One region of the Neorhizobium petrolearium genome, then DNA from elsewhere that is predicted to be linked to it. Evidence: riboswitches for the same ligand, from Rfam matches in the RefSeq annotation. Region 1 holds a riboswitch; the other holds the start of a gene.
What was found. Region 1 has a riboswitch for cobalamin ahead of QEO92_RS23120 (DUF1636 family protein). Riboswitches for the same ligand answer to the same signal wherever they lie in the genome.

Region 1 (12,052 bases):
CGATCTCCTGCAAAGGCCAGCCGAGCCGAGATGCCGCCAGCGAAAAGGACGAGGGTGCTGGATAGGTGATGAATTCTTCTGCTGGAACGTGCCGCGAAAGTGTGGCGCCGACTCCGAAAAAGAAAGGATCCCCCGATGCCAGCACACAAACGTTCTGTCCACGCAGTGCCATGACATCGCGCATTGTCGGATCGAAAGGCGCCGGCCACGTGCGCGCCTCGCCGGCGATCAAGGGTGCGGCCAATTCCAGATGCCGTTTGCCGCCGAAGACGACCGAGGCGGAAGAAACTGCGGAACGCGCACCCTCGCCGAGACCCTTCACGCCGTCCTCGCCGATGCCGACGATGGACAGCCAGCAGCTTTGGTTTAAAGCTTTACCTGCTGATTCAGGAGGCATAGTGAAACATTCCATCCTCATTCTCGGCGGCACGGCGGAGGCCAGAAAACTGGCGGCAGGGTTCGCCGGTGATCCGCGCTTCACGACCGAACTTTCGCTGGCCGGCCGCACGCGCGCACCGGCAGAACAGCCCGTGCCGGTACGGATCGGCGGTTTTGGCGGTGCGGAAGGCCTGGCTGCCTATCTGCGGGACAAGGGTATCACGATCCTGATCGATGCAACCCACCCCTATGCGGCGCAGATCTCCCGTAATGCGGCAGAGGCTGCGAAGCGGGCGGATGTGCCTTTGATTGCGCTCCGCCGTTCTCCCTGGCGCCAGCAGCAGGGTGACCGTTGGATTGAAGTCGCCAGTATTCATGAGGCTGTCACGGCATTGGGCAAAAGCCCGAGAAAAGTCTTCCTCACCCTCGGCCGGCAGGAACTTCTGCCTTTCGAGGCGGCGCCGCAGCATCATTACCTCATCCGCAGCGTCGATCCCGTTGAACCGCCGCTTGCTGTGCCGCATGCGATCTATCTGACGGAGCGCGGCCCGTTTGCCGAAACGGACGAGGCACGGTTGCTGAAAGAGCAGGGTATCGAGGTGATCGTTGCCAAGAACAGCGGCGGGCCTTCGAGCTACGGCAAGATCTGCGCCGCCCGTGCGCTCGGTATCGAGGTGATCCTCGCGCGCCGTCCGGATTTGCCGGATATGCCGTCGGTGGAGACCGTGGAGGAGATGCTTGCCTGGCTCGATCATGTCCCGGCGCCCTTGAAAGAACGCGGCGAATAAACGATCGGCCGCTGGCCTTCCCGCTCGATGATCCGGGTTTCCGCCGTCCCGACGATCACACAGGTCGCCATGTCGGCCATGCCGCTTTCGGCCTCGGAAAGGGGCACGATCCGGATCGTTTCGTCCGGCCGACCCGCTGCGCGGCCGAAGATTACCGGAACCTCGCCCGGCAAATGCCGGCGCAGCAGGGCGAAGGCGTCGCCGAGCTGGTGCGGCCGCGCCTTGCTGACCGGATTGTAGAAGGCCATGACGAAACCGGCTTCTGCCGCCGCAATCAGTCTCTTCTCGATGATTTTCCAGGGCTTCAGGTTGTTGGAGAGCGAGATGGCGCAGAAATCATGCCCCAGCGGCGCGCCGGCCCTGGCTGCCACCGCCAGCATGGCTGTCACCCCCGGCACGACGGAAAAATCGATACTGCGCCATTCGACCGGGCCTTCATCGATCGCTTCGCAAACCGCCGCCGCCATGGCGAAGACGCCGGGATCGCCGCCGGAGACGACGCAGACTTTGCCGCCATTGGCGGCCATCTCCAAAGCGGCCCGGGCACGCGCCAGTTCCTCGCGGTTGTCGGATGCATGGCGCCGCTGGTCCGGCCGAAGGTTCAGTCGGTCGATATAGGGAAAATAGCCGAAGAAATCTTCCGCTGCCGCCACGGCTGCCAAAGCTTCCGGCGTCATCTGATCCGGATTGCCTGGCCCAAGGCCGACGACTGTCAGCGAACCGCTCATCGGTCGTCTCCCGGCCGCGCCTTCCAGCCGGGAACCAGCACGATCGAGAAATAGGGCGCCGGGCTCTCGTCACGCTCTTCCAGTTTCTGGGCCGCGCCGTTCGCCATGGTGCCGCGTTCCACGTAGAGCGCGCCGGACAGTTTCCCAACCGACGCAAGCGCACGGCGGATCTTCGGCAAGTTGCGGCCGACCTTCATGATAACAGCGCCGTCCGTATTTGCCAGGCGTTCGGCCAGCTTTTCCTCAGCAAGCGTGCCCGGCAGCACGCTCAAGATGTCGTCGCCCTGAACCAGCGGCAGGCCCGTCATCGACCAGCAGCCGGACATGGCGGTGACGCCTGCCACGACTTCTGCCGGATAGCGGCTCGCCAGCCGCACATGCAGGTGCATGTAGGAGCCGTAGAACAGCGGATCACCTTCGCTGAGCACAGCCACATTTTTCCCAGCGTCGAGATAGGCGGCGATTTCCTCCGCCGAGCGGTCGAAGAAGTCGGAGATCGGACCGCGATACTCCGCCTCATCCTTGCTGGTCTCGGTCGTCACCGGATAGACAAGCGGCAGTTCCAGCGTGCCCGGTCGGACATGGGCTCCTACAATGGCGCGGCCATTGCCCGTGCTGCCCTTCTTGCAGAAGAAGGCGATGACATCCGCCTCGCTGATGGTACGCGCCGCCTTCAGCGTCAGCAGTTCCGGATCGCCCGGCCCCGTGCCGACGCCGGTGAGCTTGCCTTTGAGGACCACCGCGTTCAAAGGCCTGCCCTCGCAAGCGCGTTGACGCAGGCTGCCGTCATGGCGGAGCCGCCCAAGCGGCCTCGCACCACGGCATAGGGAATGCCGAGCGCCGATTCCATCAGCGCTTCCTTGGACTCTGCCGCTCCGACGAAACCGACCGGCATGCCGATGATCGCGGCCGGGCGCGGCGCGCCGGCATCCAGCATTTCGAGCAGGCGGAAGAGCGCCGTCGGCGCATTGCCGATCGCCACCAGCGCGCCTTCCATTTCATCCCAGAGGTCCAATGCGGCAGCTGATCGGGTGTTGCCGATCGTCCTGGCAAGCTCGATCGTGCGGCTGTCTCGCAGCGTGCAGATCACATCGTTATCGGCGGGCAGCCGGGCGCGGGTGATGCCATGCGCAACCATTTCGGCGTCGCAGTAGATCGGCCTGCCGTCATAAAGCGCGCCACGCGCCCGAGCGACGAAATCCTTCGAAAAGTGGAATTGCTGCGCCGCCTCAACAAGCCCGCAGGCATGGATCATGCGCACGGCGATTTCCGCCTGTTCAGCGGAAAAGGCGGAAAGATCGGCTTCCTGGCGGATGATCGCGAAGGACTTTTCGTAGATCGAGTCGCCTTCACGAATATAGTCATAGTTGTTCATGGTCGTCCTGACGTTACAGCCGCAGCGAGCCGATCAGTTCCGAGTCGGGCTAGGCAGGCGGCGGAATTTTCCCCTTCGCGTCGTTCGATCCGAACGAGATCGGCGATACGGCGAAGAGAGGCGCTGGTATTGGCAAAAGAGATGGAGGCAAAGGGCGGTTTGGCTGCTTTGCCCCGCCCGATCAGGGAAATGCCGTCGGCCGTCCCGCAGAGGGTCAACGCGGACGGCTCCGGATGGGCGCAGCCTTTCGGGCAGCCCGTCACATGCAGCTTGAATGACCCGTCGAGCAGGTCTGCACATTCGGCTGCGGCCTCAGACGCAATGGCGTGGGTTGCGATCGTCGCCGACGTGCAGGCCGGGCTTCCCGGGCAGGCGGCGATATGTCCCCGCGGGTCGGCGGAGGACGTGATGAAGCCGGCCCTTCCCGCGAAAGTGGCGAGCGCTTTACAGGCTTCGTGCGTTCCGAAGAACAACAGCGAGTGATCCAATGCCGGCTTCAGAGATTTGATCCCCAGCCGCTCGGCTTCATAGCAAAGTGCGATGAGGTTTTCAGCCTTTGCCTGGCCGAACGCGGGACCGAGGCCGATGGCATGGAAGCCGTTCGAAAGAGCAAACAGGCCGAAGGGCGAGATCGAGGGTTGCGCATCCGCATTCACCGGAAGCCCGTTTGCAAGATCGCTGCCTCGTGCTTTGTTTCCCATCGCTGCGAGCTTCTGAAGCAAAGAAATGGCGGTCGCGATGGCGTCGGCGTCGTCGAACACTCCGCAAATCTTACCCGTTGTCTCCGGTCCGCCGAGCATCAGTTTCCAGCAGATGTTTTCGCCGGATCGAACGGCGACCAGCCGGATATCCGCCAGCAGATGGGAGAGCCGCAATCTGCCATGCCCGTCTACCACGAGGCACATCTTTGGTGCGAGACCCTCGATGCCGCGCGCAGCTTGCCGGATTGCTTCGGCAACCGGTCTCGGATCGACGATTTCGGTTTCATCCAGACCGGCAAAGGGGGGAACCTCGACCGCAAGTCCTTCACGCAAGGGCAGATTCAGCGCCCGGACTTCCGTGTCCAACATCGGAGCGGAGATTTCCGTCAGTCCGCGAGCCTGGAGATTTCCCCGGGCGGAGATATCAAGAATGCCGTTGCCGTGACGCTGTGCCAGCCTGCAGAGTTCAGCCAGTTGCCCCGGAGAAATCGCATCGATCAGCGCGATGCGGGCCAGAAGCCCGTCACCGGTCATCATCGGAGCGGAAAGCGCCGGGCAGGCGCCGCGTCGCATGTCCAAAGCTTTGCGCTCGAGCGAGGGCGCGGTCATGCCGACCTCCTTGTCAACATCTCGAGTTCGGCGTCGATCGCATTCCGGCGCGGGTGCCAAAGGCCGCGGCGGAGCGCCGAGCGGAAACGTTCGCCCATGTAGCGCGCACCTTCGGGGTTCTGCGAGAGCAGGAAATCGCGTACTGCTTCGTCACCGAGATAGGCATCGTAGGTTGCGTCGATCAGCGATTGCGGGATAGCACGGGTGGTCTCGGCAAAGCCGATCAACCGATCGACGGTTTCCACCAGTTCGGCCGCACCACGCGGCCCGTGGCGCATCTGGCCTGCGATGAAGCGCGGATTGACGGCGCGAGCGCGCACCACACGGGTCACGGCTTCCGAGAGCGAACGGGCCTTCGGCTTCTGCGGATCGGTGGTATCGAGCGCGATCACATCCGCCTTGCCGCCAAGTGCCGCGACCGCTGCCGAAAACCCGCCGATGAAAGCAACGTCCGCCGAACCGTCCAAAAGATCACGGCCGGGGTCGTCACCAGTATGGACAAGCAGGTCAGCGCTTCCAACGCGTTCGGCGAAGCGCCCGGGTACGGCCGAAGCCTCACCCTCCGCCCCGCCGAAGGCATGGCTGGTAGCGTCGAGATAGAGGTGGCCGAGTTCCTCGCGCTCATTCCATGTGCCGTCTGCGAGCTTTTCCTCAATGCCGGAACCATATGTGCCGGGGGCAGAACCGAAAATGCGTGGCGGCACATGGCCAAGCCTGCGGGCTTCCTCGGCCAGCGGGTTGTCGCCCGGCGCTTCCTCGCGGGCCGCGATCGCCCGCATGGCGGCGTCCAGCAGCGCGATCAGCGCCGGGAACATGTCGCGAAACAGGCCGGAGATACGGAGCGTCACGTCGATACGCGGACGGCCGAGCGCCGCCGGTGGCAGGACGTCGATGCCGGTCACGCGGCCAGTCGCTGTATCCTGTACCGGCTTTGCGCCCATCAGCGCCAGAGCCTGGGCCACTTCTTCGCCGCCGCTACGCAGGGAAGCGCTGCCCCAGAGATCAAAAACGAGGCTTTTGGGCCAGTCGCCGTGATCCTGCAGGTAACGCCGAAGAATCTCGTCCGCTGCGCGTTTGCCAAGCTCGAAGGCAGTCGGCGTCGGTAGCGTGCGCGGATCGCTGGCAAAGAGGTTGCGGCCGGTCGGCATGACGTCGCGGCGGCCGCGTGCCGGAGCGCCGGACGGGCCGGGGCGGATATGCTTGCCGTCAAGCGCGTCGATCAAGGCTTGGCGCTCGGTTTCGGCACTCAGTATCCGTAACGGATCGTTATCATCCTCCGCCACCTCGCCGAAGACATGCTGGCCGTCCTTGATCGCGAAATCCTTGAGATCGCAGAGAAAGGCGTCGATACGGGTCAGGGCCGTGTCCGGATCGTCGTCGCCGGAAACGCCGGCTTCGGAAGCCAGGCCGGTATCGCGGGCCGTCTCGACGATCAGCTTTGCCAGCCGGTCACGACGGCGGCGGTCGAGCCCGTCTGCCTGGGCATATTCATCGACCAGCAGTTCGAGCCTCTTCTGTTCGTCGGACAATCCGGCATCGGTCAGAACCGGCGGCAGATGGCCGATGGTGACGGCGGAAATCCGTCGCTTGGCGACCGCTGCCTCGCCCGGATTGGAAACGATAAAGGGATAGATGACCGGCAGGCCCCCGGTCACGATCTCTGGAAAGCAATCCTTCGAAAGGGCAACCGTCTTGCCCGGCAACCATTCCAACGTACCATGGGCGCCGACATGCACGATCGCATGCGCGCCGAGCGTCTCGCGCATCCACTGGCCAAAGGCCACCAGCGCATGGCGTGGCGGCAGATCCGGGTCGTGATAATCGGCCCGGCGGTCTGCGTTGCGGCCGCGATCCGGTGCCAGCGCTACGGTGATATTGCCGAAAGTCGCTGCACGGAAACGGAAGGCGCCATCCCCAAGCTCCGCGTCGGGCGGCCCCCAGGCGGTTTCTGCGCCCGGAGCCGGGTGATAAGCGGAGAGCGGATAAGAACCGGCTTCCCGGTTTAGCAAGTCAAGAAGGTCTCGCGCGGTCACCGGTATGTCGGGGATGGAATAGCCGGCTATCGAAAGCTCGCGCAGCATGGACAGCACGCTTTGCGGCACGTCCAGCCCGACGGCATAGCCTGTGCGGCCGGGCGCACTCGGATAGTCCGGCATCAGGATGACGATCTTGCGGGCGGATCGCGGCGTAGATTTCAGGCGCAGGAAAGCGGCAATGCGCTCGGCGACCTGCTCGACCCGGTCCGGCTCCGGCCGGCTAAGAAGGTTGGCGGAATCGCTGCCGGCCTTGAAAGAGATCGCGCCGGCCAATATGCGCCCGTCGAGTTCCGGCAGGACCACATGCATGGCGAGGTCTGCGGGATTGAGACCGCGGCGGCTTTCCGCCCAGCCTTCACGCCGTGTCGTAGCGATGACGACCTGGAACACCGGCACGCCGGTGCGATCGAAGATCGTCTCACCGCTGTCGCTCGCGCCGCTGGCAAAAGCGGTGGTGGCAATGATCGCCGCAGGTTCGAGATCTGCGATCGCTTGTTCAACGAAGTTTATCGCCTCGACATCCTTCAACCCGCTGACGAAGATCGGGATCGGCGCGAAACCGCGTTCAAGCAGCGCTTCGAACAGCGCATCGATCGGTGCGGTGTCGTTCGCGAACAATATGGAGCGGTAGAAGAGGACCGGCAGTCGCAGGGCGTCTGGCGAGAAATCCGCGAGCAGATCGTCCACTCCGACGATTCCGCTGCCTGGCCTGTAATAGCCCATCTTCGACATCGGTGCGGCTTGCGGCAGGACCTCCTGCTCGTCATTCGCCAGCGCGGCCAAACGCTTTGCAAGCAGACGCATATTGCCCGGTCCGCCCTCGCGGAAACAGGCAAGAAAGCCGGCAAGCACCTCTTCGGAAACGGTCGAGGCAGCAGCGAGTCTTTCATCGCGGATACTGCATTCGCCGGGCAGAAGCGCGAGCGCGGTCTTCTTGAACCGCGCCAGCCGCGAAATCTCTTCGACACCATATGACCAGCGATCATAGCCGCCAAGGATGCGCACGAGAATAACTTTGGCATGTGCCGCCGTCTTTTCGATCCAAAGATCGACAGACATGGGATGCCTGAGATCAGCGAGATTGGTCAATCGCAGGGTCGGCTGACCTTGGCCCCATGCGGCGGAAATGCCGTTCAGATCGCTGCCAGAAAAGGACAGCACCACCACATCGGCCGGCGACTGGTTCAGGTCAACCGGTTCGATCAGGTCGTCGAGCGACGACGATGTGGTGGCGAGTATGTGCATCCTTCTCTCTGAGTTTCTGTTTTCTCTCGGCAATTGCCAACGGAAAACCGCTTCACACTTTTCCTGCTATCACGCGGCCAGCATCCTTTCGATCGCGGCGCGGTCGATGCCCTTTTCGCCGATTACGACAAGGCGGCTTATCCGCGCCTCACCGGGCGCCCAGGCTCGGTCGAAATAGTGGTTTACGCGCGATCCTACCGCCTGAACCTGCAGGCGCATCGGTTTGTTCGCGACTTCCACGAAGCCTTTTATGCGCAGTACGTTCTCCGCCTCCGCCGTCGCGGAAATGCGGGCAGCCAATTCGTCAGCATCGGAAACAGCCGGGAGATCGACGACAAAGCTGTCGAAATCATCATGATCGTGGTCGAGTTCGTCGTCGTGATGGGTCTTGCGGTTTTCGATATCGTCCTCGACGGCGAGGCCAAGTCCGATCAGCACGGCCGGATCGATCGCGCCATTGGCAGCCGAGACGATCTTCACGGCACGCGGCAGATGGGCGGCGACGCGGTCCCGGGCGGTAGCAAGGCCCGCAGCATCGAGGAGATCACTCTTGGTCAGCACGATCATGTCGGCGCAGGCGACCTGATCCTCGAACACTTCCTCGACCGGATCGTCGTGGTCGATGGAGCCGTCCGCCTGGCGCTGCGCCTCCAGCGCTTCATGGTCATCGGCAACGCGGCCTTCGGCCAGTGCCACACCATCCACAACGGCGACAACGCCGTCCACCGTGACACGTGCCTTGACGGCCGGCCACTGAAAAGCCTGAACGAGCGGCTTCGGCAGCGCAAGGCCGGAGGTTTCGATCAGGATGTGGTCGACGCGCGGTTCGCGTGAAAGAATCTGATCGATCGCCGGTACGAAGTCATCCGCCACGGTGCAGCAGATGCAGCCGTTGGCAAGCTCGATGACGTTGTCTTCCGGGCAGCTCTCGATGCCGCAGCCCTTCAGTATCTCGCCGTCGATGCCGACATCGCCAAATTCGTTGACGATGATCGCCAGCCGCTTGCCGTCAAGCTTCGCGATCAGGTTGCGGATCAGCGTGGTCTTTCCGGCCCCCAGGAACCCGGTGACGACGGTGCAGGGAACGCGGTCGAAGCTGACGCTCATGATGGCATGTCCTCGTGATGATGAAAGGGTGGGATACGGGCCGTCAACCCCTTGCCGCGCAGACATGTCGGGCGGCCGCGTAGAGGAAGGAAACCGCGCTCGTCCTCGGCCAGCATCATCGCGCCGGTGACGATGTCCTCGACATTGTCGAGGGACAGATGGCCGAAGACATAGGACCAACCGTTGCGGTGATTGAAGGCGGCGCTGGGGCTTTTTTCGCAATTGGCAAGGCAGGTGACGGGCTTGACCGCGAGCGGCTTGCCGTCCGCTGCTTCACGTAGCGCTGCGATCAACGCGATGCCCGGCCGAACGTCGCCGTCGGACACATCACGGCAATTGGTACAGACGAAAATCGTCACATCTGCCGGATCATCTGGTCGGTGGTCACTCATCGGTCAGCCGCGTTCCCGCCGGGGTCGAAACAATCGGGGCGCGGAGCAGAGGGCTGAAACCGCCTGCGGTGATCGAGAACTTCCTCCGGAGCACCCCGCCCGGTGAAGCAAAAACATCAGATGGCAGGTCTCCTGGCTTGCGGGTCACCGCCATTTGCCTGCCTTCCCGGTTTCCCAGTGGCTTATAGGCAATGGCTCGCCGCTTACAGTTGCGGGGGCAGCCGCGGCATTGATCGCGAAAGGGATCTCACCGCATTCTCTCTTAGCCCTCCCCGTTGCCGGAAAGGGACCATCTCTTTTCAAGTAAGCCCGGTCGCATGCTTATGTCAATGCGTCGCAAAGGCGATTGCCGTGAGGCCGATTTCGTCTATAGTGAGCCAGCCTATGGTGCCCCGAAAGGGTATTTGAGGGAATGCGGTGCGACGGATCTGCTGTCAAACCCGCGGCTGCCCCCGCAACTGTAAGCGGAAAGTCTTCGTCCATGATGCCACTGGAGCAATCCGGGAAGGCGGGCGCAAGATGCCTGATCCGCGAGCCAGGAGACCTGCCAGAGGCGAGGAAAAACTTCAACGGCCCTCGGGTGGAGGGCGAAAGGACAAGGCAATGGCAACGAAAACCGCTTCGACGGCAGTCGGTATTTCCTCCTCGAAGATCATCCCGCTCAGCATGACGGCCCTGCTGGGGCTTTTCGTCGTCGGTTTCGTCGGCTTCTCGCATATGGAAGTCGTGCACAATGCCGCGCACGATTCGCGTCATTCCTTCGCTTTCCCCTGCCACTGAGGGGAGTTTCCCATGTCGTTGTTTCGTAACATCGTCTTCACGGCGGTGATCGCCGGGCTGTTGTCCGGACTGCTGCTCACCGTCATGCAGAGCTTTTCCACTGTCCCGCTGATCCTGCAAGCGGAGAGCTACGAGAATGCCGGCGGCGGAGAGGTCGGCCACAGCCACAGCCATGAGGCCGCTCCCGCCGGCAATGCCGCAACGCCTGCGGACCATCATCCCGACGAAGAAGCATGGATGCCGGCAGACGGTTTCGAGCGCTTCATTTATACGGCCGCCGCCGACATGCTGGCCGCGATCGGTTTCGGTCTTATTCTGATCGCGGTTTCAGAAGCCCAGGGCGGTCTCAAAGGCTGGCGCAGCGGACTGATGTTCGGTATTGCCGGCTTCCTGACCGTCAGCTTGGCTCCAGGGCTCGGCCTCCCCCCGGAACTTCCGGGCATGCCGGCTGCTGAGCTTGGTCCCCGTCAGGTCTGGTGGATTTCGACCGCAGTCTGCACTGCAGCGGGCCTTGGCCTCCTCGCCTATACGCGCTCAGCCGTATTCGCCGCGCTGGCGATCGTTCTGCTGATCGCGCCACATATCGTCGGCGCGCCGCTGCCGCCCGGGCATGAAACGGCTGTGCCGCTGGAACTCTACGCCCGCTTCGTGAATGCTGTCTACGCCACGAACCTGGTATTCTGGGCTGTACTCGGTGCGTTGGCCGGGATGATCCGCGAACGCTTCCGTGCAGGGGAAGAGATCACGGCGCGGTCTGATGGGGAGTTCGTATCGCGGTGAAGGAGATCGACGAGGCATCGGTCGAACGTCATCGCGCCAAGATGGTGAACCGCAAGGCAGTGCAGGACAAGGAAGTCGCCGGGAAGACCGTCGAAAAGGGGCTTCTCATCGTCCATACCGGTCCCGGCAAGGGAAAATCCACCGCCGCCTTCGGCCTGGCTTTGCGTATGCTCGGCAACAATCGCCGGGTCGGCGTCGTGCAGTTCATCAAGGGTGCCTGGTCGACAGGCGAGCAGCCGGCGCTGGCCGTTTTCGGCGATCGGGTCGTCTGGCACACGATGGGCGAAGGCTTCACCTGGGAAACTCAGGATCTGACGCGGGATATCGCGGCCGCCGAAAAGGCCTGGGCAAAGGCTCTCGACCTGATGGCGGACGAGACGATCGGACTCATCATTCTCGACGAACTCAACATCGCGCTTCGTTACGATTATCTCGATCTCGACAAGGTGGTCGCAGCACTTCAGGCGCGGCGGCCGGACCTTCACGTGGTCGTCACCGGTCGCAACGCCAAGCCGGCGCTGATCGAGGCGGCGGATATGGTCACAGAGATGACGCTGGTCAAGCATCACTTCAAGGCGGGCGTGAAGGCCCAGGCCGGCATCGAGTTTTAACGGTATGACCGCTCGCGCGCTGATGTTTCAGGGTACGGGTTCGGATGTGGGCAAGTCGCTGGTGGTGGCCGGGCTTGCCCGCGCCTTTACGCTGCGTGGGCTGAAAATCATGCCGTTCAAGCCGCAGAACATGTCGAACAACGCGGCAGTCACGGCGGATGGCGGCGAGATCGGACGGGCGCAGGCCTTGCAGGCGCGTGCGGCCGGGGTCCCGCTCAGCGTACATATGAATCCTGTGCTTCTGAAGCCTCAGAGCGACGTCGGCGCGCAGGTCGTGGTGCAGGGCAAGGTCGAAGGCAATGCCAAGGCCGCCGAATACCAGGGCCTCAAGCGGAAGCTGATGCCGCGGGTGCAGGAAAGTTTCGACCTTCTCCGCAACCAGGCCGATCTGGTGCTGGTGGAAGGCGCCGGCAGCGCTTCGGAAATCAATCTCCGCCGCAATGACATTGCCAATATGGGGTTTGCGCGGGCGGCGGATGTGCCCGTCGTGCTGATCGGCGATATCGACCGCGGCGGCGTGAT
Region 2 (12,052 bases), 2.6 Mb from region 1:
GATGAGCGCGTCAAAATCGGCCGCACCGATCGGATCGAGGCCGGATGTCGGCTCATCGAGGAAGACGAGGTCCGGATCGAGCGCGAGCGCCCTCGCAAGCGCGGCACGCTTGATCATGCCGCCTGACAGTTCGGAGGGATATTTGTCTGCCGCATCCGGCGACAGGCCGACCATCTCGACCTTCAGATAGGCAAGCTCGTCCATCAGCGATTGCGGCAGGTCGAGATATTCGCGCATCGGAAGCTGGATGTTTTCCTTGACCGTCAGTGCCGAGAACAGAGCACCGTGCTGGAAAAGCACGCCGAGCCGCATGTCGACCAGCATGCGCTCCTCTTCCGAAGCATTGTCGTAATCGACACCGAGGATTTCGATCGTGCCGGACCGATGCGGCAGAAGGCCGAGCACCGTGCGCATCAGCACCGACTTGCCCGTCCCGGAAGCGCCGACAAATCCCAGGATCTCACCGCGATAAACGTCGAGGTTCAGGTGATCGAGCACAAGCTGGCTGCCGAAGCCGACTGTCACGTCTCGCACCGAAAGCACGACCTGCCGGCCATCCGCATTGACCTCTCCCTCTTGCATCACCGCTTCCAAACCCTTCTCCATCAGAAATCGATCGCGGAATAGAAGATGGCGAAAACTGCATCCATAAGGATGACGACGAAGATTGCCTTTACGACGGATGTGGTGACGTGCTGGCCGAGGGATTCCGCGCTGCCGCCGACCTTCATGCCCTCGACAGCAGCAACGATGCCGATCGACAGCGCCATGAAAGGGGCCTTGATCATGCCGGATGCGACGGACGTGTGGTCGATCGCCTCGTGCAGGCGTGACAGATAGGTATCGAAGGTGATGCCGGAATAAGCCCAGGCAACGACCGCCGCTCCCATAAGCGCGGCGAAGTTGGCAACAATGGTCAGGAGCGGCAGCGCGACCGTCAGCGCCACGAGGCGCGGGAAGATCAAGACGCCCACGGGGTTGAGGCCGATCACCGTCAGCGCGTCGATCTCCTCGCGCATCTTCATCGAGCCGATCTCGGCGGTGATCGCGCTTCCGGATCGGCCGGCGATCATGATTGCTGTCAGGAGCACACCGATCTCGCGCAGCTGCAGGATGCCGACGAGGTCTACGACGAAGATTTCGGCTCCGAAATAGCGGAGCTGGAAAGCGCCCTGCTGCGCGATGATTGCACCGATCAAAAACGACATCAGCACGATGATCGGCACGGCGCGCACGCCCATGCGGTCGATATGGGTGACTACGGAAGCGGGCGAGACGCCGGCGCCGCGGCCGAGCTTCATCTGCGCGCCGCGAACCGCGGAGCCGAGAATATGCATCGCCGCGTAGAAATCGCTGCCGAGTTCCGCCATGGCCTTGCCGGTCGGCGCAAAAAGGCGCTCGAAGAGCGTGCCCTTGTCGCCCTGGTCCGACGGCGGTGCCGGCGCCTTTTCCGGCAATACCCCGATCAGCTCGCGAATTGGTCCTTCACCGCCGATCAATACGGCTTCGCTGCCCTGCTCGCCCTTCGCCGTCATCAGCCGGCGGATCAGCCAGGCTCCGGCCGTGTCGATGCCGGCTATGCCGGAAAGGTCGATTTCCACCCTGCCCCGGCTCCGGACCTGCTCCAGATGTTGGAACTCCTTCAGCATCGACAGGATCGTCTGGCCGCGCCAGTCGCCGGACAGCAGGTAACGCTCACCGTCGCCGCCGGGCAGATCTTCGGCCTTGATTTCGGCAGACCTAAACGTCACAGGCTTCTTTCGTAACAGCGGCTAAAAAAGGTTTCATACGATACAGTTGATCGCATTTTTTGCGACGGGCAATATAGCCACCTCGTAAATATTTGCCACAACGGGAAGCGTAAAACCATGAGCCGTCACCTCGAAGCCACAATCGAATCCTTCCCGATCGCCGGCAAGTTCACAATCTCGCGCGGTTCCAAGACGGAAGCGGACGTCATCACCTGCATGATTCATGAAAATGGCCGTTCCGGCCGTGGAGAATGCGTGCCCTACAAGCGTTATGGTGAAACCGTGGAAGGGGTGATTGCCGATATCCGGTCCATCGCCGAGGCGATTCGCGACGGTTTGACGCGTGAAGAGTTGCAGGCGCGGATGAAGCCGGGGGCTGCCCGCAATGCGGTGGATTGCGCCCTCTGGGACCTCGAAGCCAAGCGGACCGGCCGGCGTGTCACCGATATGATCGGCGCTTCGAATTCCAAGCCCTTCGTCACGGCCTTCACGCTTTCGCTCGGCGAACCGGAGGCCATGGCGGCCGAAGCGCGGAAGAATGCGAATCGCCCCCTCCTCAAGATCAAGCTGGGAACCGACAATGACGAGGTCCGCCTCCGCGCCGTCCGCGAGGCAGCGCCGGATTCCCGCATTATCGTCGATGCCAACGAGGGATGGACGGAGGACAATCTTACCCACCATATGGCGATTGCCGCCGAAACCAATGTGTCGCTGATCGAGCAGCCGCTGCCGGCCGGGAGGGACGCCGCACTCACCGGCATCCGTCATCTGGTCTCTGTCTGCGCCGACGAAAGCGTGCATGCGACCAAGGATTTGGCAAGTCTTCGCGACCGCTATGACGCGGTCAACATCAAGCTCGACAAGACCGGTGGTCTGACTGAGGCACTTGCCATGAAGGAGGAAGCACAGCGTCTCGGATTTGCCGTGATGATCGGCTGCATGGTCGGATCCTCGCTTGCCATGGCACCGGCCGTCCTGCTCGCCCAGGATGCCGATTATGCCGATCTCGACGGTCCGCTGCTCTTGGCCCGCGACCGGCAGGGCGGATTGCGCTACGAGAGCTCGCTCGTGTATCCGCCGGAAGCCAGCCTCTGGGGCTGAAGCTTCGCCGCGAGCGCGATGATCGCAAGACCGATAAGCGCCAGGACCGACATCGCAACATAGCTCGTCAATCCGAACTGCCGGTAGAGCATACCGGAGAGTAACGTCGAAAGTGCCAGAAAGACGCCGTTATAGAAGACATAGGCGCCCTGCATCGAGGTCTCCTGATCTTCGCGCACGGTTTCCACCAGCCTGTGCTGCAGCCCGATATGCACGAAAGCGAAGGTGAAGGCGTGCGCGACCTGCAGCGCCATATAACCCCAAAAGCCCAGCGGCAACGGGAACAGCGTCCAGCGGACAACGGCAACCGCGCAGCCGATTCGCATCAGCGACCAGGGTGAAAGGCGTCTCGCAATCCGCCCGGCCGCAAACAAGACCAATATCTCGGAAAGAACCGCCGCACTCCACAGCACGCCGATCGAACCGCTCGATAGCCCGATCTGCTGCCAATGGATGGTGCCGAACGTATAGAACATTCCATGGCTGGCCTGAGCCACCGACGCACCGATCATCAATACATGCAGATCGAACCGTCCAAGTGAACTCGGCTGCAGCGCCTTGTCTGTTCCGGGCCGCGTCGCCGCCCGCCCGAGCCTGGGTGCTGCGAAGGCGACGGCGACCGTCAGCAGGAAACCGATCACCATGGCCGAAGGGATGGCCTGAACGCCCCAGACGCCGCGCAACTCGCCGACGAAAAGGGTCGCGGCCACGAAACCAATGGAACCCCAGACGCGCATCGATCCGTATTGGAACCCCCAGCGGCGCACTCCGGTCACTGCGATCGATTCGACGATCGGCGGGTAAGGCGCAAACACAGCCGCCTGAATCCCGATGACCAGAAGGACCGACCAGAAGTCACGAACAAAGAACATGGCCAGGGCCGTCAACAACGACAGCGCGCCGGACCATGCAAGAATCAAAGTCCGCTCGCTCAGGCGGTCTGCGAAAAAGCCCGATACCGGCGCTGCAAGCACGCGCAGGAGAAGCTGCATCGCCAATATGATGCCGATTTCGAATTCCGTGAAAGCCAGTGCGTCGAGCCAGACGGGCAGGTAGGGCAAGATAATGCCATTGACCCCGAGCGGCGCTCCGTAGGCAAGGGCACAGCGCAGTTGGAATAACCGGGGCGCTGGAGGCGCCGTATGGGGAGGAATCACGACTTCACGGGCAGGTTGCTGAAATTTCCAGCTTACCTAACACAAGCGCCCCGACCCTGCCTATGGCCAGAAATAGCCATCTGATACGATCCGCCATCCACGGCCGCTTCTCAAGCGGCCTGCATATCCTCGACCGACTGCGGCTTCGGCAGAGCCTTGATCTCGGCCGTGTTGCCGATCTTCTGCCACGAGATCATTTCGAGCGTGCCGTCGTGGTTCTCGGCAATCGCCGTGCAGCTTTCCACCCAGTCGCCGGTGTTGACGTAATGGATGCCCTCGATATCTTCCATCACCGCGTGATGGATATGGCCGCAGATGACGCCGTCGACATTGTTGCGGCGGGCTTCCTCGGCCACGACACGCTGGAACTCGCCGATGAAGTTGACCGCATGCTTGACCTGCAGCTTCGCCCAGGCGGAGAAGGACCAATAGGGCATGCCGAGGCGGCGGCGGACGGCGGCAAGCACGACGTTGATGGCGATCGCCGCGTCATAGGCCCAATCGCCGAGATAGGCGAGCAGACGGGCATTGCGTACGACCACGTCGAATTCGTCACCGTGCAGGATCAGGTATTTCTTGCCGTCCGCCATTTCGTAGATCGCGCGTTCGGCCACTTCGATGCCGCCGAAATGCATTCCCGGAAACGAACGCAGGAACTCATCGTGATTGCCGGGAATATAGACGATGCGGGCGCCCTTTCGCGCTTTGCGCAGGAGCTTCTGCACGACGTCATTGCAGCCTTGCGGCCAGTACCAGTTGCGCTTCAGGCGCCAGCCGTCAACGATATCGCCGACCAGAAACAGCGTATCAGCTTCATGATAACGCAGGAAATCCAGGAGAAAATCGGTTCGGGCGGCCTTGGAACCCAGATGCACGTCCGAAATGAAAAGCGTTCTGAAATGCCTTGTATCCACTTGACCGGTCACGAAGTCGTCCTTTCGCTGCCGCCTCTCGTGATTTCCAAAACCAGACTCGTGTTTCAGGATGATGACAAAACATGGAAAAGCCGCTCCTGAGGGCAGCCGAGCGTCATTCCCGCTCTCCTTCCGATTTCCGCCACGACCGCAAATTAGCTGCTGTTCCGTCGGGTCGATTGATGTAAGGAGGACTCTCTCCTTTCGATCCAGCAGAGACAGAACAAGACAAGCCAGGAGGAACCATGAACGCGCAAGAAAAACCGAAATCGACCGCCACGCCAGCCAGCGGCGATCTCGATGAACAGGCGCTGTTCTTCCACCGCTATCCCCGCCCCGGCAAACTGGAAATCCAGGCGACCAAGCCGCTCGGCAACCAGCGCGACCTGGCGCTCGCCTATTCGCCCGGGGTGGCGGCACCCTGCCTTGCGATCCGCGACAATCCCGATATGGCGGCGGATTACACCGCCCGCGCCAATCTTGTCGCCGTCATCTCCAATGGTACTGCCGTACTCGGCCTCGGCAATATCGGACCGCTCGCCTCGAAGCCGGTGATGGAAGGGAAAGCCGTTCTCTTCAAGAAATTCGCGGGCATCGACGTCTTCGACATCGAAATCGATGCGGCGAGTATCGATGCCATGGTCTCGACCGTCTCGGCGCTGGAGCCGACCTTCGGCGGTATCAACCTCGAAGACATCAAGGCGCCGGAATGTTTCGAGGTGGAGCGTCGGCTTCGCGAAAAAATGAACATTCCAGTCTTCCATGACGACCAGCACGGCACCGCGATCATCGTCGCCGCCGCGATCCTCAACGGACTGGAGCTTGCCGGCAAGAATATCGCCGACGTGAAAATCGTCACGTCGGGCGCCGGTGCCGCGGCTCTCGCCTGTCTGCATCTCCTCGTCTCGCTCGGTGCAAGGAGGGAGAATATCTGGGTCCACGATATCGAGGGCCTCGTCTATGAAGGCCGCACCGAGCTGATGGACGAATGGAAGGCGATCTACGCGCAGAAGAGTGACAAGCGCGTACTTGCCGACAGCATCGACGATGCCGATGTCTTCCTCGGGCTTTCCGCCGCGGGTGTGCTCAAACCGGAACTGCTCGCCCGCATGGCACCGAAGCCGCTGATCATGGCGCTTGCCAATCCGACTCCGGAAATCATGCCTGAGCTTGCGCGCGCAGCGCGCCCGGACGCGATGATCTGCACCGGCCGCTCGGATTTCCCGAACCAGGTCAACAACGTGCTGTGCTTCCCCTATATCTTCCGTGGGGCGCTCGATTGCGGCGCCCGGACGATCAACGAGGACATGAAGATGGCGGCGGTCAAGGCGATCGCAGCCCTCGCGCGCGAAGAAGTCTCCGACGTTGCCGCACGCGCCTATTCCGGCGATACGCCGGTCTTCGGTCCGGATTACCTGATCCCCTCGCCCTTCGATCCACGCCTCATCCTGCGCATCGCGCCGGCCGTCGCCAGAGCTGCCGCTGAAAGCGGCGTCGCGTCGAGGCCGATCCAAGATTTCGATGCCTATCTCGACCAGCTGAACCGTTTCGTCTGGCGCTCCGGCTTCGTGATGAAGCCGATCTTCAACGCCGCCAAGACGGCCGAAAGGAAGCGAGTCATCTTTGCCGAAGGCGAGGACGAACGCGTGCTGCGGGCAGCCCAGGTGCTCTTGGAGGAAAAGACGGCAACGCCGATCCTGATCGGCCGCCCGTCGGTGATCGAAGCCCGGCTCAAGCGTTTCGGCATCCGCATCCGCCCGAATGTCGATTTCGCCGTGGTCAATCCGGAAGACGATCCGCGCTACCGCGATTATGTTGACGATTATTTCGCCCTGGTCGGCCGCAAGGGCATCAACCCGGAAAGCGCCCGCACCATCGTGCGCACCAACAATACGGTGATCGGTTTATTGTCGGTGAAACGCGGCGAAGCCGATGCGCTGATCTGCGGCGTCGAGGGCGGTTATGACCGGCACCTGAAGGACGTCGACCAGATCATCGGCCGGCGTCCGGGCGTCTGCGCCTTCTCGGGGCTCAGCCTCGTGATCTCTCAGCGCGGCGCGCTCTTCCTCGCCGATACGTTCGTCAACTACAATCCGTCGGCGCAGGAGATCGCCGAGATCACCATCCTGGCGGCCGAGGAAGTCCGCCGCTTCGGCATCCTCCCGAAGGCAGCGCTGATCTGCCATTCGAACTTCGGCTCACGGGATTCCGAAAGCGCCCAGAAGATGCGCAGTGCCCTGAAGCTGGTGCGCGAACAGGCTCCTGGCCTGGAAGTGGACGGCGAAATGCAGGCCGGTTCGGCGCTTTCCGAAACGGTGCGCAAGCGTGCTATGCCGAACAGTTCACTGACTGGTGACGCCAACCTGCTGATCTTCCCGAACCTCGATGCCGCGAACATCTCGCTCGGCGTCGTGCGGAACATGACCGACGCGCTGCATGTCGGCCCGGTCCTGCTCGGCGCCGCCATGCCGGTGCATATCCTGTCGCCCTCGGTCACCTCGCGCGGCGTCGTGAACATGGCTGCGCTTGCGGTGGTGGAAGCATCGCAACCCGATCTGGAGATTCAACTTTAAATTTTAAATATAACCACATGATAATTAAGTAATAATCTTTGGGCAGCGGATTTTATGATATTGTCAACCGGCCTGCTCCATGATGCAATCATGTGATTGGAGAGAGCCGGACAATACCTCATGCGCCTTTGCGGCCTGATGATCGCCCCGCTGCTGCTTGTTCCCGCCGCGGCCTCCGCGCGGGATATCGCGACCTGTGCAGCCCTTTACCGGCAGCTCAACAACGCACCGCAGATCATCGGCAACACGGCCGAGATACGGCGCTATGCGCGGGAACTCAGCGACCAGAACAGCGAAATCCGCGGGCTCAGGATCGAGATGCGCCGGGCGGGCTGCGGCACGGGCAGTGTCGTTGTCCTCGGCGGCCCGAAGGACGAAGTCTGCGATCAGATGCGGCAGACGCTCGATGCCATGGAGCAAAGCCGCGACGCGCTTGTTGCGGAAAGAGACAATGCCCGGCAACTGGTTCGCTCCTCCGGCGAGCGCGGCGCGATCCTGGCTGCAATCCGCTCCAACAACTGCATTCCTTCCGATGTGGAAGAGGACCGCAAGGAGAGAATGAAGCTGCAGGGTATCGAGTTGCCGAAGGAGGAGCCCTACTCCGGCATCATCGATCTGCGTGTCAAACAGCCGCAGGCGGCTGCCGCCCAGCCGAACCTGCCGGGGCCGGAACGTCCCTACGATCCGAACAAAAAGGTACGTATGGTCGGCCCGACATTCCTGCCTGAGGAAGACATCGACCTCGCCCATCCGAAATCCAGCGGGCCGCAGCCGCAGCAGTAGTTGTCAGCACTCGCCCCATCGATCGGTGAAAACCAGGTCTTCGAGCGGTAGCCGCTCGCGCCAGCCCTTCACCGCCAATTCCGGCTCCCGATAAAGCTGATCGACGTAGCCGACGCACAGCCAGGCGACGATCCTGATCCGCTCGGGAATGCCGAGCAGGGCGCGCAGATCCTCCTCATGAAAGATGCTCACCCAGCCGACGCCGACCCCTTCGGCGCGGGCGGCAAGCCACAGGTTCTGCACGGCGCAGACGGTCGAATAGACATCCATGCGCGGATCATGGGTACGGCCGATGACGACCGGCCCGGCGCGATCCGGATCGCAGGTCACGCAGATCGAGAGCGGCGCCTTTCGGATGCCTTCGAGCTTCAGGCTGCGGTATATGTCGCGGCGCTCCTCCGGAAACATTTCCGCCGCCTCGTCATTGGCTCGCGAAAAGGCACTCCATGCCGCCTGGCGTATCTCGGGATCCCGCACGAGGATGAAATTCCATGGCTGCATGAACCCCACCGAGGGCGCCGAATGTGCGGCGCCGAGCAGCCGCATCACGAGGTCGTCCGGAAGCGGGTCCGGCAGAAACTGGTCGCGCACGTCGCGGCGGGTTTCGATCACGCGATAGACCGCAGCGCGGTCGCATTCCGGAAATTCGCCTGCAGATATCAAGGCATGCGCAAAAGGATCGGGCTGCATCGTCTATCCCCAACAATGCTGACGCCGCCTGCGCGAACGCGCAGGAGCATCAAGAAACCTCGCCGCCGTCCGCGCGGTTCGATCTATCTTGCCAGGCCGGTCTTCTGACTTGGCTTCATCCGCCCCTGCCGCCGCCTTCCCGGAAATTCCAGTGGCTTTCGAATTGCGGCCAAGCGTCCGCCTCACAGCGTTGGGCACGTTCCGGTTTCCCACCGGATTCCCGATTCTCCTGCGCAAGGCAGGCACCTGACGGAGGCGTTATGCCAAGCCATGATCAGCGTTTCAAGTGGAGCCGCCCGATCTTCCCGTCTCACCCGGTCAAATGATCGGTCACCTATCGGTCCCGGAACCGGTTGGTGATCGGATAACGCCGATCGCGGCCGAAATTCTTCCTGGTGATCTTGACGCCTGGCGCCGATTGCCGCCGCTTGTATTCGGCCAGATAAAGCAGATGCTCGATGCGGTGGACGGTCGTGATGTCGTGGCCGCGCGAGACGATCTCCTCCGTGCCCATTTCCATCTCCACCAGGCATTCGAGAATGTCGTCGAGGACGGGATAAGACGGCAACGAATCCTGGTCCGTCTGATCAGGCCTGAGTTCCGCCGACGGCGCCTTGGAGAGGATATTCTTCGGGATCACTGCGCCCGACGGTCCAAGCGCATCCGGCGGCAGGTGCTGGTTGCGCCAGGCAGCAAGCGCATAAACCTGCATCTTGTAGAGATCCTTGATCGGATTGAAGCCGCCGTTCATGTCGCCGTAGAGCGTCGCGTAACCCACCGACATTTCCGACTTGTTGCCGGTCGTCACCACCATCGAACCGAACTTGTTGGAGATCGCCATGAGAATGGTGCCGCGCGCCCGGCTCTGCAGGTTCTCTTCGGTAACGCCCTCGTCCGTGCCATCGAAAAGCTCCGAGAGCGCCGACGAAAAACCCTCGACGGGCTCGGCGATCGGCACAATATCGTAGCGGCAGCCGAGCGCACGGGCGCAATCGGCGGCATCCTTCAGCGACTCCTCGGAGGTGTAGCGGTAAGGCAGCATCACGCTGCGCACCCGCTCCGCACCCAGTGCATCGACGGCGATGGCCGCGCACAATGCCGAGTCGATGCCGCCGGACAGGCCGAGGATCACGGATTTGAAGCCGTTCTTGTTGACATAATCGCGGAAGCCGAGCAGGCAGGCGCGGTAATCCGCTTCCTCCTTTTCCGGGATGCGCGCCATCGGCCCATCGGTGCAGCGCCAGGTATCGTGGACCCTGTTCCATTCCGTCACCGTCACCGCCGGTTGGAATTGGTCCATCTGGAAGGCAAGTGTCTTGTCCGCATTGAAGGCAAAACTCGCGCCGTCGAAGACCAGTTCGTCCTGGCCGCCGACTTGCGCAGCATAGATCATCGGCAGGCCGGTCTCGATGACCTGTTTCAGCACCACCTGATGGCGGATATCCATCTTGCCGCGATAATAGGGCGAGCCGTTCGGCACGAGCAGGATCTCCGCGCCGCTTTCCGACAGAGTCTCGCAGACGCCGAGCTCACCCCAGATATCCTCGCAGATCGGAACGCCGAGCCTGACGCCGCGGAAATTCACCGGCCCCGGCATTTCGCCGGCAATGAAGACACGCTTTTCATCGAACTCGCCGTAGTTCGGCAAATCTACCTTGTCGCGGATTGCTATCACCTTGCCGCCATCGAGCACGGCGATCGAATTGTGCCGGCCCTCCCTGCCCTGGCGTGGAAAGCCGATGACGACGCCCGGCCCGCCGTCGGCCGTATCGGCCGCAAGCTGTTCGACGGCATCCAGGCAGGTTTTCAGAAAGGCCGGCTTCACCACGAGGTCCTCCGGAGGATAACCGGCAATAAAGAGTTCGGTGAAGAGAACAAGGTCGGCCCCGTTGCGGGCGGCGTCCCGACGTGCTTCACGGGCGAGCGCCAGATTGCCGACGACATCGCCGACGGTCGGATTGAGCTGGGCTATGGCGATGCGGAGGGTCTGGCTGATGTCCTGGGTCATGGTCAGGATTTAGCGCCGGCCGAAGATGGCGGCAACGTGCTCCAGGGAAAATTTTTATGACGTTTCAAGCAGATGTGGGCCTACCGCCGGGATGATGGGGTACGCCATCCTCGGGAATGTCGTAAAAATCCCCCTTATCGGCGCAATAGATGTGTTCACCCATGACAAGCCCGCTCGGCTGATCGAATGCACCGGCCATGATCGAAATCTGATCCACCCCGTCGGCCTGCCAGAAAAGCGCGGATCCGCATGTGGAGCAGAAACCGCGCCGGGCCATGTCGCTCGCGCGGTACCAGGAGAGCGTCTCCTCCCCTTGAATGCGAAGGTTCTGAGGCCGCACGGCGGTTGCGACATAGAAGAGCCCGGTCTGCCTGCGGCATTGCGAGCAATGGCAGGCCGTCGCCGTCCGCAGGGGCCCCGTCGTCTCAAACCGGATGGAACCGCATAGACACCGGCCGCTGTTCGTCTGCTCCACGGGAGCCTCCATTCGAATATGCCCGAATGCAATGTCGCGGGCATGACAGCGCAGGTCAAATCGATTTCGCTTATCCTTATTGTGAGCTGCAGCCATGAGATAACGAAAAGGCCGGCATCGCTGCCGGCCTATCGTTGTCTCGACATGAAAAATGTCAGCCGTTGACGGCCATGCGCTTCTCGTCGCGGCCGCTTTTCATCCGCTCGGCGAGCAGGAAGGCCAGTTCCAGCGCCTGATCGGCATTGAGGCGCGGATCGCAATGGGTGTGGTAGCGGTCCTGCAGGTCGCCGGCCGTCACCGCGCGGGCGCCGCCGGTGCACTCCGTCACGTCCTTGCCGGTCATCTCGACATGGATGCCGCCGGGATGCGTGCCTTCGGCGCGGTGAATCTGGAAGAAGCTTTCCACTTCCGACAGAATACGGTCGAAGGGCCGCGTCTTGTAGCTGTTGAGCGTGATCGTATTGCCATGCATCGGGTCGCAGGACCAGACGACCTTCTTGCCCTCGCGCTCGACGGCGCGGATCAGCTTCGGCAGGGAGTCGGCGACCTTGTCGTGGCCGAAGCGGCAGATCAGCGTCAGGCGGCCAGGCTCATTGGCCG

Region 2: another riboswitch for cobalamin. It lies ahead of bluB (5,6-dimethylbenzimidazole synthase); the one in region 1 lies ahead of QEO92_RS23120 (DUF1636 family protein).

The regions. Positions count from the first base shown of each region.
Region 1 covers NZ_CP123000.1:4,772,957-4,785,008, reverse strand. The annotation lists gene cbiE (precorrin-6y C5,15-methyltransferase (decarboxylating) subunit CbiE) at 1-397, opposite strand, end outside; gene QEO92_RS23155 (cobalt-precorrin-6A reductase) at 399-1,166, shown strand; gene QEO92_RS23150 (precorrin-3B C(17)-methyltransferase) at 1,130-1,894, opposite strand; gene QEO92_RS23145 (precorrin-2 C(20)-methyltransferase) at 1,891-2,643, opposite strand; gene QEO92_RS23140 (precorrin-8X methylmutase) at 2,640-3,269, opposite strand; gene cobG (precorrin-3B synthase) at 3,266-4,579, opposite strand; gene cobN (cobaltochelatase subunit CobN) at 4,576-7,860, opposite strand; gene cobW (cobalamin biosynthesis protein CobW) at 7,930-8,967, opposite strand; gene QEO92_RS23120 (DUF1636 family protein) at 8,964-9,359, opposite strand; cobalamin riboswitch at 9,465-9,668, opposite strand; cobalamin riboswitch at 9,728-9,925, shown strand; gene QEO92_RS23115 (CbtB domain-containing protein) at 9,963-10,139, shown strand; gene QEO92_RS23110 (CbtA family protein) at 10,152-10,919, shown strand; gene cobO (cob(I)yrinic acid a,c-diamide adenosyltransferase) at 10,961-11,530, shown strand; gene QEO92_RS23100 (cobyric acid synthase) at 11,535-12,052, shown strand, end outside.
Region 2 covers NZ_CP123000.1:1,797,026-1,809,077, reverse strand. The annotation lists gene QEO92_RS09300 (ABC transporter ATP-binding protein) at 1-606, opposite strand, end outside; gene QEO92_RS09295 (ABC transporter permease) at 606-1,751, opposite strand; gene dgcA (N-acetyl-D-Glu racemase DgcA) at 1,869-2,852, shown strand; gene QEO92_RS09285 (MFS transporter) at 2,804-3,913, opposite strand; gene QEO92_RS09280 (UDP-2,3-diacylglucosamine diphosphatase) at 4,120-4,935, opposite strand; gene QEO92_RS09275 (NADP-dependent malic enzyme) at 5,169-7,496, shown strand; gene QEO92_RS09270 (hypothetical protein) at 7,617-8,279, shown strand; gene bluB (5,6-dimethylbenzimidazole synthase) at 8,283-8,969, opposite strand; cobalamin riboswitch at 9,047-9,234, opposite strand; gene QEO92_RS09260 (NAD+ synthase) at 9,304-10,977, opposite strand; gene QEO92_RS09255 (GFA family protein) at 11,042-11,452, opposite strand; gene QEO92_RS09250 (class II 3-deoxy-7-phosphoheptulonate synthase) at 11,607-12,052, opposite strand, start outside.